Regions from separate parts of the Paenibacillus terreus genome, predicted to be linked through region 2. Evidence: riboswitches for the same ligand, from Rfam matches in the RefSeq annotation. Region 2 holds a riboswitch; the other holds the start of a gene.

Region 1 (5,728 bases), on a different contig from region 2:
GTTAAAATCGTCCCGGGTTTCAGTGTCATCGTGGGCGCAACCGAATCGGAAGCCAAAGAGAAAGAAGCCGAGCTTCGTGAATCCATCATTCCCGAATTGGGACTGCACCGGCTCTCCAAGCGGCTGAAGGTGGATCTGTTCTCTTATCCGCTTGACGGACCTGTCCCGGAGCTTCCAGACCCTGCAACCATTAATGAAAATCGAAGCCGGTTTGAGCTGATGAAGAATATGATTGAATCCGAAAAGCTTACGATCCGCCAATTGATTGAACGGGTGTCTGGAGGCAACGGGCATCGCACCTTTGCCGGGACGGCCGAGAAAGTTGCAGACGAGCTGGAGAGCTGGTTCACCGGCGGAGCATGTGACGGCTTTGTCATCCGTCCACAGGCGCTGCCTTCAGGCCTCGAGGATTTTGCCAGACTGGTAGTTCCTGAGCTTCAGCGGAGAGGATTGTTCCACACGGAATATCGCGGTACTACACTGCGGGAAAATCTGGGGCTTGCCCGTCCCAACAATCAATTCTCGGCTCAAAGCCAACAACGGAAAGGGGTGCAGCTGGCATGAGCAGGGGCAGGAAGCTGAAGCTGGGACTGTTCATACAAGGCGCAGGCCATCATGTGGCTGGATGGCGGCATCCTGAGGCACACTCCGGTAGCGAAAACTTTGATTTGATCACACAGCTCGCGCAAAAAGCGGAGCAGGCGAAGCTGGATATGATCTTCTTGGCGGATGGACTCACAACTTCCGCCGGAAGCCCGCCTTCCGTTGTAGCACGGTTTGAGCCAATCACACTGCTGGCGGCGCTGTCCACGGTAACCCGCCGGATCGGTTTGGCGGTTACGGCTTCAACCACTTATTATGATCCCTTTAATCTGGCGCGCCTTATTGCTTCCGTCGATAAGCTGAGCGATGGCCGGGCGGCATGGAATGTGGTGACTACGTCAACGCATGAAGCGGCCCTTAACTTCTCGGCACAAGACCATTTGGACCACAGTTTGCGGTATGAGCGTGCGGCTGAATTCGTTGAAGTTGTGAAAGGACTATGGGACAGCTGGGAACAGGAACCTTACATTGTAAACAAGGAGACAGGAGAATACATCGACAAGCGCAAAGTACATGAACTGAATCATAAGGGCAAGTATTTCTCCGTCAAAGGTCCGCTCAATGTAAGTCAGAGTCCGCAAGGTCATCCTGTCATCATTCAGGCGGGTTCATCCGGCCCCGGTCAGGAGCTGGCCGCACAGATTGGAGAGGTGGTATTTACTGCGCAGCAGAGCTATGAGGATGCCCAGAATTTCTATAGCGGCTTGAAAGGATTGCTCCCGAAATATGGCCGGCCGCCGGAGCATGTTCATATTCTTCCCGGGTTGTTCCCTGTCATCGGAGCAACGGAGAAGGAGGCCAGGGAGAAATACGAGCAATTGCAAAGCTTTATTGATGATTCCCGGGCCTATGATACTTTGGAGGAACGCTTTGAATATGATCTGCGCGGCTACTCCCTGGATGATCCTGTTCCGGATATCCCGGAATCGAGCGGCCGCAAGAGCAGGCCTCAGCTGCTGATGAAGCTTGCCAGGGACAAAGGGCTGACCTTGCGTCAGTTGTTCCGCGAGGTAGCGGGAGCGCGCGGGCATCGGATCGTGGTCGGTACACCAATTCAATTGGCTGACCATATTCAGAAGTGGTTCGAAGGTTATGCGGCTGACGGTTTCAATATTATGCCCCCTTATGTGCCGGGCGGATTCGATGACTTTGTTGAGGGGGTCATCCCTGAACTGCAGAACCGTGGACTGTTCCGGACCGATTACGAAGGAAGCACGCTGCGGGAGCATCTCGGTTTGCCTGTGCCCGCGAACCGTCATTCAACCGTGCCCACCTCATAAAATATTAGGAGAGAAGAAAATGTCCGATATCGATAACATTTTTCAAGGATTGCCGACGACTTGCATTTCGGATGTCCTGGGTGGATTGACGAATCTGGATTATGCCATCAAACCCATCGATCATCAGCACAAGATCGCCGGGAGGGCATTTACGGTAAGTATTCCTGCCGGGGATAATCTCGCCGTTCTGCAGGGGATTCGGGAGGCCCGGCCAGGAGATATTCTTGTCATCGCCGCACAGGGGGACACACGCCGCGCTGTCGCGGGAGATTTCGTCGTGGGACTCGCTCAGACCTTCCGGCTCCAGGCATTGGTGGTTGACGGCGTCATTCGGGATATTGAAGGGATCCGCAGCTTGAATTTCCCAGTCTTCAGCAGAGGCGCAACGATTGCCTCAGGTAATAAATACGGGGGTGGACATACGAATATCCCGATCTCTGCAGGAGGAGTCAGCATCCAGCCAGGGGACTGGATTATCGGGGATATCGATGGTGTAGTTGCGGTTCCCGAAGAGCAGGCTCAGGATGTGGCAAAGGCAGCCAGAAACAAGCTGAACCAGGATGAAGAACGAAGTTTGGCTATTTGTGGAGACCAAGCTTCAGCCAGACTTTATTTGGACAAAGTGCTTGGAACCATTCCGAATCCCGGTTAATCCATATATCCTATACAGAATACAAGAAAGCCTTTCTTGGAAATGAGGCGCGAGCAGCCATTCCGAAGGAAGGCTTCTTGTTTTGCCCATGATTGCAGAAGCCGCTCTCATTACAGAAGTCAATTGATTTGAGGCAAAGAAAGTGCCGCACTTCAATGGACAACAGTTTCTATACATGCTACCATTATATTGTTTTAAACTCACATTTTTAAATATTTTAAAAGAGCAGGTGGCGAGGTGTGTGAAAGCACAGCCTCGTCTTAAAAGGGAAGCCGGTGCAAATCCGGCACGGTCCCGCCACTGTAAGCGAGGAGCCGTTCTGCAAGTTCATGGTCACTGTCGTTGTTCGATGGGAAGACCGCAGACGGCGAAGATGCGCAAGTCAGGAGACCTGCCTGCTTCTTGGATTGTCACAAACCTACGCGGATAGGGGGTGGCCGGCACGGTTCACGATGATGTCGTCGGGCTTTTCTTACTGCTGCTTTCATTTCCTGGCAAGGTGATGAAACAGGCTGGAAGCTGCTCTGCGCTTTACTTTGATCCAGTACAGGCACTCTCATAAACTTGAGGGTGCTTTTTTGCTGTGCATTATTACAATCTCCTTGCGCGGCAAAGAGAGGAAAGGAGTTAAATGATCAAAAAACAGAATGGAGGGCTCCGGGCTAAACCTGCATGGTTTGCGGTTCATTTATTCGCATGGATGGTTGTTCTGACCGCTTCCATTACCATTGCTGTCATGCTGGGACCCGTACGGATTCATCCTCTACAGGTGTGGAACATCGCCTTTTCCCATCTTCCTCTCCTGGATGGCCGGCTAGACGGATCGTGGACGAAAGCGCAGGAGCATATTGTGTGGAATATCCGGTTTCCCAGAGTCCTGCTGGGAGCTGTCATTGGCGCGGGACTCGCTGTTGCAGGAGCTGCCATTCAAGCTCTGACACGGAACTCGCTGGCTGATCCCTACATCCTCGGTGTTTCTTCGGGGGCGTCCACAGCGGCGGTGCTTGTGATTATTTTCGGAGCCTTCCGCTTTCTCGGGATATACGCGCTGCCTCTTTCCGCATTTGCAGGCTCGCTGCTTGCTATGGTGCTCGTGTTCATACTGGCCAAGGTCGGTGGAGAGATTTCAACAACGAGATTGCTGCTGTCCGGTATTGTCACTTCCATGATGCTGTCAGCCGCCACCAATTTTATCGTCACATTGGCTCCCCATGCGGATGGCATCCGCTCCGCTATGTATTGGATGATGGGCAGTCTGACTGGCGCGAAATGGGAGCATCTGACCGTCCCGGCCCTTATCGTGGCTGTGGGAGCTGCAGTGCTATTGTCCCTGCATCGTTCGCTGAATTCCCTGCTTATGGGGGAGGAGGCGGCAGTGACGTTGGGAGTCAACATTGCCGCTTTTCGTATTTTACTCGTCGTTATTGCAGCCCTGATAACAGGCACGATTGTCTCTGTAAGCGGTTCTATCGGCTTCGTCGGGTTGATGATTCCACACATCGCGAGGATGATGACCGGTTCAGATCACCGCCGGGTACTGCCGCTAAGCATGCTGCTTGGCGCGATATTCATGATCTGGGCTGATGTGGCCGCACGGCTCGTGCTGGCACCGGAAGAGCTGCCGATTGGCATCGTTACAGCCTTATGCGGGGGGCCGTTCTTCATCTGGCTGCTGCGGAGAAGTACATACTCATTTGGTGGGGGGAACGGTAAATGAATGTGTCAGTTGAAGGGCTCTCCTACAGCGTGCAGGATAAACAGCTGATTGATTCCGTTCTGCTGCATGTGCGGAAGGGCGAGCTTGTCGGGCTGATCGGGCCAAACGGCAGCGGGAAATCCACACTTCTGAAAAATATTTACCGTGTCCTGCAGCCTGATTCCGGCCGGATTTCGATTGACGGACAGAATTTGCATTCCATATCGCATCGAGAGACTGCCCGGCAGATCGCTGTCGTCAGCCAGGAAGCGCCGGTCGCCTTTGATTTCTCCGTCAAGGACATGGTCATGATGGGGCGTAATCCTCATAAAAAATGGTATCAACCGGATAGCGTGGAGGATCTGATGCTGGTGGAGCAGGCGCTGGAACGTGTCGGATTGCTGCAGGATGCGGGGCGCAGCTTCTCAACCCTGTCAGGCGGTGAAAAGCAGCGTGTTTTGATCGCGCGGGCGCTTGCCCAGCAGGCCAAATTTCTCATCCTGGACGAGCCTACCAATCATCTGGATATCAAGCATCAGCTGCAAATCATGGATCTGGTAAAAGGGCTCAACATCACTTCATTGGCAGCTCTGCATGATCTCAACATCGCAGCTTGCTACTGTGACCGCTTGGTTGTCATGAAGGATGGCAAAGTGATTGTCACCGGGACACCGGAGGAAATCCTCACGCCCAGGCTGCTGTTTGCCATTTTTGAAGTGGCGACTGAAGTTGTCATGCATCCAATGACAGGCAAACCGTCAATAACATTTCTGCCAGAGATGAGCGGAATGGCAAATATCAGTCCAAATGATTGGACAAGCGGAGGAAGCCATGATTAAATTTAATAGATTATTCAATTTGTGCATGGTTGGCACAGCATTGATTTGCCTGCTGTCTGCGTGTGGCAGTGCTTCTCAAGAAGCAGCGGCCATATCACCAGCCGGGGCGCAACCGGACCGGCAGAATTCAGGGAAAGAGCCTGTTGTCATCGAAAATATGGGGGAAAAGCTTGTGTTCACCGAGCCGCCGCAGCGTGCCGTTACGCTGAACCAGCATGCCACGGAGGTCATGCTGGCGCTTGGCCTGGAGAATTCCATGGTGGGGACGGCTTATTTGGATGACCAAATCCTTCCTGAGTATAAAGAACAGTACGACAAAATTCCGGTGTTGTCGGAACAATACCCGTCCCAGGAAGTGTTTTTTGCGGCGAATCCGGATTTTGCCTACGCGGGCTGGAAAAGCGCATTTACCGAGAAGACGCTTGGTTCCAGGGCTGAGCTCGCCGGGCAAGGTGTGCAAACTTATGTACAGGAGTCTTCGAACAAGACCGGTCCGACACTGGAGGACGTGTATCAGGACATCCTGAATATCGGCCGGATTTTTCAAGTCGAAGAGAGGGCGCAAGCTCTTGTGGATGCTATGAAACGGGAAGTCGGGCAAATTCAGGACAGCATCGGTACGGTCAGCGAACCCGTCAAGGTATTTGTCTATGACAGT
Region 2 (5,728 bases):
CCATTTCGTTTGATGAAGATTAAAAAGGGCAGGAACGAATAACTTCATTCCTGCCCTCATCGCCTGCTTTTGAGTCACAAAAAAATCTCTCCTTAGCAAATGAACCTTAATATATCAAGGGCAATTTATCCTGCCAACTGTTTCATTGTAAGGTTGAACCTAAGGCAGATCAGCCTGTGACTGTTTTTTATTTGATGGCGCGAACCATCCGAGAAGTGCTATCGCAACCAAAACACCATAAAAGACAAGGGTCCAGCCTGTACTATGCGGGAAATGATGAGCCAGTACACCAATATCTTCATGGGCCAGGGTAATCACAGCGAGCTTAACGCCGACCCAAGCCACAATTGCATAAGCCGTGGTCTCCAGTGCCGGCCGTTGAGCGAGCAGCTTCACAAACCATGTGGCTGCGAATTTGATCAGGACGAGCCCGGCGATTCCGCCAAGCAATACAACGATGAATTGTCCGCCGTCCATACCGCCGAAATCCCCAAGCGGTGAATCGGGAAGCCCCAGTGCCAAAGCCACTGCAGCAAGAATGGAATCAATCGCAAAGGCAAGATCCGCAATAGCAATTTTTCCTACGGTTGGCCAAAAGCCTTTTCCTGCAGCATCTTTCTTAACGTCTTCGCGAATATTCTCGTTTTTCTTGCCAAAACGTGCTTTGATGATGTGCTTTAACCCCAGGTATAACAGATAAGCAGCCCCGATCGCCTGTATTTGCCAGACGTTGGCAATAAACGATATCGCAAACAGAGCGGCAAAGCGAAAAACAAAAGCCATAATAATCCCGTAATTGATGGCTTTCTTCTTCTGGTCCTCCGGTAAATGCTTTGCGATCACCGCCAGCACCAAGGCATTATCCGCCGATAGCAAACCCTCCAATGCAATAAGAATCAGTAATGCCCATGCGTACTCCAGCCAAATGGATTCCAACAGCACTTCTCCCCTCTTCATAAAGAGTATGTTCATTACGACAAACTTCCTGTTTGAAACTCAAGTTTCGGTTAAATCAGAGATTTTTATCCGGCTAAAAGTTGCACCGTCATTCCCTTCCCTATTTACGCTGTCAAGTTATGGCTCGTTTCATTCATTAAATATAAAAAATCAATAATAACTCTATATCATTTCTTTCCGCTTTAATAAGTAAGCATATAGAATGACGCCCCCGACCGCACAAATGGCTGCACATAAACCTATAAATCCGTAGCCAGCCTGAAGCCCGCGAAGAAGTCCCAACTGAGAATCTGCCCCGAAAAAGCCCTTCGTTATTTCAATAACTCCGCCGATCAAGTAGTTGCCAATTACACTGCCGACTCCCATAAGCGTAACTGTAAAAGTTATTGCGGTATCACTGCCATTAGGGTACCTTTTGGCAATAAAAGCCATAACGGTTGGATAAATCATCGCAATCCCTATACCGGCGGCAGCGAATAAAAAGGCCAGGCTCTCTCCCCCCAAAATGGCTATGAAAGTACAAAGTGAAGATAGCCCTGCAAATACAATCAGTGACAAAGTAAAACCAATTTTGTCTGTTAACGGTCCAAGCAACAGCCGTGCCAGTGAAAAACATAAGAAAAAAGCAGATAACATTCCCGAAGCTGAAACTGTATCCCAGCCGTACGCTTTTTCAAGAAAGTTAACGAGCCAGCCACCTACAGCCAATTCGGAAACAACGCCAAATGATAAAATAACCACCATCAGCCATATAACCGGGTCTTGCATCAATGTTTTCAGAGGAACGCGATCTTCATGTTTAATCTCATCCCCTGGGAAAGTGCTAAAAAGTGCAAATATAATCGGTATGATCGATAATAAAAGCATGACAAGATACATACCGCGCCAGTCAAGCACAGAACCGTTAATCTTAACCTGCATCAGACCCGTCGCAATAAGCGGTGCGACCGTCGAGCTAAGGCCATAAAAACCGTGGGCTAAGTTCATCATTGTGCCGGTATTTCTCACAAATATGCGGGCGCCTAAAATAGCCAATCCAATCTCCAGCATCCCGTTTCCAATGTACATCAGGAAATATGACGCAGAAAACGTAACATAATACGGAGAAAAGAAAATGAAAATACCCGAGACCGCCATCACTGCAAAAGATATAACGGTTACCCGCTTGATTCCCCATATTCTTGTCAGATAAGCAGTAAAAGAGCATGCGATTAAATAGCCAAGCGCATTAAGGGACAATAAAGTGCCCAATTGTGATTCGTTTAGCAGAAAGTCATACTGGATCCGTGGAATAGCGGGTCCCTTTATGTTTTCTGAAAATCCGAATATGATAAACCCTATAAAGATTGTTGCAAGCTGCATGGCATAAACTTTGTTGAATTTCCCTATACGTTTCTTCACTTTTTGCTTTCTCCTTATCCGTTTGGTTATGTATGAACATAAGGAAATTTTATATGAACAAATTTCTTTATTAAATATAATATTATGGAGTATTTATATAGTTTTAAGGAAACGACAATATCATAGCTTTCAACAGTCGCTCCTTATGTTGGATAATAAATAAAAATTTTCTGTTAATCCAATCTTTATTTTGAATAAACAACAAACCCACCAAAAAATGGTGGGACTTGTTACATCAGTTATTTTGTTTTTTCTACTGAAAACGCTCGAATCGATAGGGAAGCAGACTGGCCGGCAGCTCCAGCAGCTTGTCCTCATCCCGCGAGGCGATCGCCCATTCCAGCAATTCATCATAAAGGTCTTCCTCTTTGATGCCGCCGAACCATACCGGACCGTCCGGCGTCTGAATCGATACGACGTTGGCAATATCGCAAGGACCAAGACAGCCGGTGACTGTCAGCTGGATACTCTTGAGCAGCTTCTCTTCCTTCCATCTGCTCTTCAGCTTGTCTAGCGGGATGCCCGGTTTGCCCTTCTCTGTATGACCGCAGCAGCAGCCGTTACAGATCATAACCTGGCCGAGAACTCTTCTTTTCGTTGCAACTTGCTCCATTCTTATCCTCTCCCATGCACTTGTGATCTCGCATAAGCCTCCCCGTCCGGCTTCATGTTGACCCAAAAAAGCCCTCAGTCCGCAAAGGGCTGAGGGCAAGAGTACATAAGAGAACAGACCGCAGACCACACACGGGTCCCGATCTCCATATTATGTACACCGTTCCTTAACCGCGAAGGGCTGATGCGAACCTGCAGGCAGGTCTTCTGGCTCCCGGATCGGTACCTGCCTTCCGTCTTCCCCAGCATGCTGAGTGACATGTATGGAAGGAGGCTCCCCGGTTACAGCGGCGCGACCGCTAGGGATTTTCACCCTATTCCCTTTTAACCCCGGCCTTGGCCAGGGCACCTGCGAGATTCTTCCATTATAACGGACTCAGGACAGAATGACGAGCCTTTAAAATTCATGTCACATAATCTCATTTTTCCATTGTCATATATCAGGAACAGGAATACATAACATTTCCGAGTTCAGATCTAATCCAATAATGGGCCTTTCAGCATATTTTCAGTAAACTCTTTCTTTTGTTTCAGAAAAATGCGTTTTAATGAAACGGCACTTAGAAACCGAAAGGACATGATTCGTATATGGGCACTGCCAAGAAGGAAAAAGTCCCTGAGCTTCAGGTTGTCAGGGCATTTGCGATTATAGGGGTTATAGCAGTCCATTCCACGTCGTCTGCCACACTGCAAATGACGGAATCTCACTATTATTTCTTCTATAACTTTCTGAACATCTTCCTGAAATTCGGAACATCCACGTTTATTGCGCTGAGCGCATTTGTGCTTTTTTACAACTATTTGGACCGGCCGCTCGGCAGCAGCTTAATCAAGCATTTTTATAAGCAAAGACTGCTGTATATCCTGGTGCCGTATTTCGTTTTTTCACTGATTTATTTCTGCCTGCAGCAGACATCCGCCGGAGCCCCCGGTATGGATGCGGGAGAACTGACCCGTTCCTTCTTCACCAAGCTTGTTACCGGCAAAGCCTACACCCATTTGTACTTTGTATTTATAAATGCGCAGTTCTATCTGCTGTTCCCGTTGTTCCTGTGGCTGTTCAAAAGGTTTCGCGGATTGCACAGTTGGGCGGTTGTGCTAGGCTTTGCGCTGCAGTGGGCTTTTGTGATCGCCAACAAGTATTACTTTCAGGTGGAAAACCGCGGCAGCTGGGTGCTCTCTTACATGGCATATTACATGCTCGGCGCTGCGCTAGGCATCTACTATCCGAAAATCAAACAATGGCTCATTGTGCGCAAGGAACATGCCTCAGGAACACGAATCGCCGTTTGGAGCCTGCTGTGGCTCCTGTGGCTGGCCGCAGGGCTGTCGCATGTGTACATCTGGTATGAAACGCGTATGAATGGCCTTTTGTACAATTCACTCCTTTACGAGCTGCTGTACAACATTTACGCCTCGCTAAGCGTACTTGTACTGCTGCAAATCGCCTCCGTGGTGTACCATCAGGGCCGATCCGCCCTTGGTCGCGGGCTGGCGCAGTTGGGCTCGGTTTCATTCGGCGTGTATTTGCTGCACCCGATCGTGCTGCTGCTGTACCGCCTTTTCTCGCCGCAAACCGGCACGGCCTGGCTGCTTCATCTCTGGTATGCAGGCGGTTTTGCGCTGGCGTTGACTCTTGCCTGGTTCGTAGTATCCATGGCCGGACGCTATCTTCCTTATGCCTCTGTGTTCTTTGGTCCCCTCCCCAAGCCAAAGCGGTCTGAGCTTAGACAGGAAGCAAGAAGTTCTGCTGCTTTTCCTGGGAAATAATCGAAACCGCAAGAAGCCTTAAGCGGGACGCCGTTCCGCTTAAGGCTTGAATTTCCTGGAGTAGGCCTCCTAAAATCGCAAGAAAAATTTCCGCTAAACGCGGTCTGTCTTCTGAGAATGTACGTCGATAGGCGTTTTTACGGCTATTGATCACGAGCCCCCGATGATCAAAGCATAGACAATTCCCGGCCCGTGAACGCCGATCGTCAGGTCATTCTCGATATCCGAGGACCGGCTCGGGCCCGAGATAAAGTGAATGCCTGCCGGAAGCTGATCACGCCCAGCCTGATCAAATTCCGTCAGAATTTCACCCAGCCGGGTCTTCAGTCGTTCCACCGGAACCAGAATGATGAGCACGGTGGGAAGAAGGCTTACGGAGCGACCTTTATGCGGTGCAGAAAGCACCGCCACCGAACCGGTATAAGCAGCAGCATAATCCGCCATAACGACACCGAAGTCCGCATCAGCCGCTTTGGCTTTCCAGGAATTCTCGGAATCCGAGTTCCAGACAGAGATGTCCGCGCCGGGAATGGCGGATTCCAGCTCAAGCGCCGCCAGCTCCGGCTGGTCCTGTCTGAGAATGGCTCTTGCTCCCATTTCGACTGCCTTGTCGACGATGAAGGAAGCTGCTTCCTGCATTGTCCCCAGTCTGGCTACATGTCCGCCCACGCTGCTGAAATTGGCGGCAAAGCGGTCGATCCGCTCCTGCTCGCTCCACTCGAACGCCTGCCAGAACCCCGGCGCGCCCCGCAGCGGATGCGGAGGGGGTTCCGTTACACGCGGCCGCTTCAGTCTGGCAGCAATGCCGTTCATAAACTGCTGCTGCTTCGCGCGTGACTGGGATTCCATTTGCTCCAGCCATTCCTGATGCGGGCTACTCATGCCGCTCCCCCCTTTTCCGCTGCCGCAAAACAGCCTCCATCCGACTTTGCAGCACCGGGTCCGGCTGGGGCAGCGTGCTTCGCACTTCACGGTCCAATTCCTTCCA

The links. A riboswitch is a leader RNA that binds a small molecule or an ion and turns the genes downstream of it on or off. The one in region 2 is predicted to bind cobalamin.
Region 1: another riboswitch for cobalamin. It lies ahead of ACE5KN_RS10420 (FecCD family ABC transporter permease); the one in region 2 lies ahead of ACE5KN_RS21880 ((2Fe-2S) ferredoxin domain-containing protein).

What each region holds. Positions count from the first base shown of each region.
Region 1 is NZ_JBHIRX010000004.1:270,790-276,517, reverse strand. Features, by position in the region: gene ACE5KN_RS10435 (LLM class flavin-dependent oxidoreductase) at 1-564, shown strand, start outside; gene ACE5KN_RS10430 (LLM class flavin-dependent oxidoreductase) at 561-1,883, shown strand; gene ACE5KN_RS10425 (RraA family protein) at 1,903-2,535, shown strand; cobalamin riboswitch at 2,746-2,948, shown strand; gene ACE5KN_RS10420 (FecCD family ABC transporter permease) at 3,167-4,252, shown strand; gene ACE5KN_RS10415 (ABC transporter ATP-binding protein) at 4,249-5,070, shown strand; gene ACE5KN_RS10410 (ABC transporter substrate-binding protein) at 5,063-5,728, shown strand, end outside.
Region 2 is NZ_JBHIRX010000014.1:60,348-66,075, reverse strand. Features, by position in the region: gene ACE5KN_RS21890 (MeeY/MeeF family manganese export membrane protein) at 160-936, opposite strand; gene ACE5KN_RS21885 (MFS transporter) at 1,120-2,358, opposite strand; gene ACE5KN_RS21880 ((2Fe-2S) ferredoxin domain-containing protein) at 2,612-2,971, opposite strand; cobalamin riboswitch at 3,151-3,338, opposite strand; gene ACE5KN_RS21875 (acyltransferase) at 3,559-4,740, shown strand; gene ACE5KN_RS21870 (LutC/YkgG family protein) at 4,891-5,622, opposite strand; gene ACE5KN_RS21865 (LutB/LldF family L-lactate oxidation iron-sulfur protein) at 5,615-5,728, opposite strand, start outside.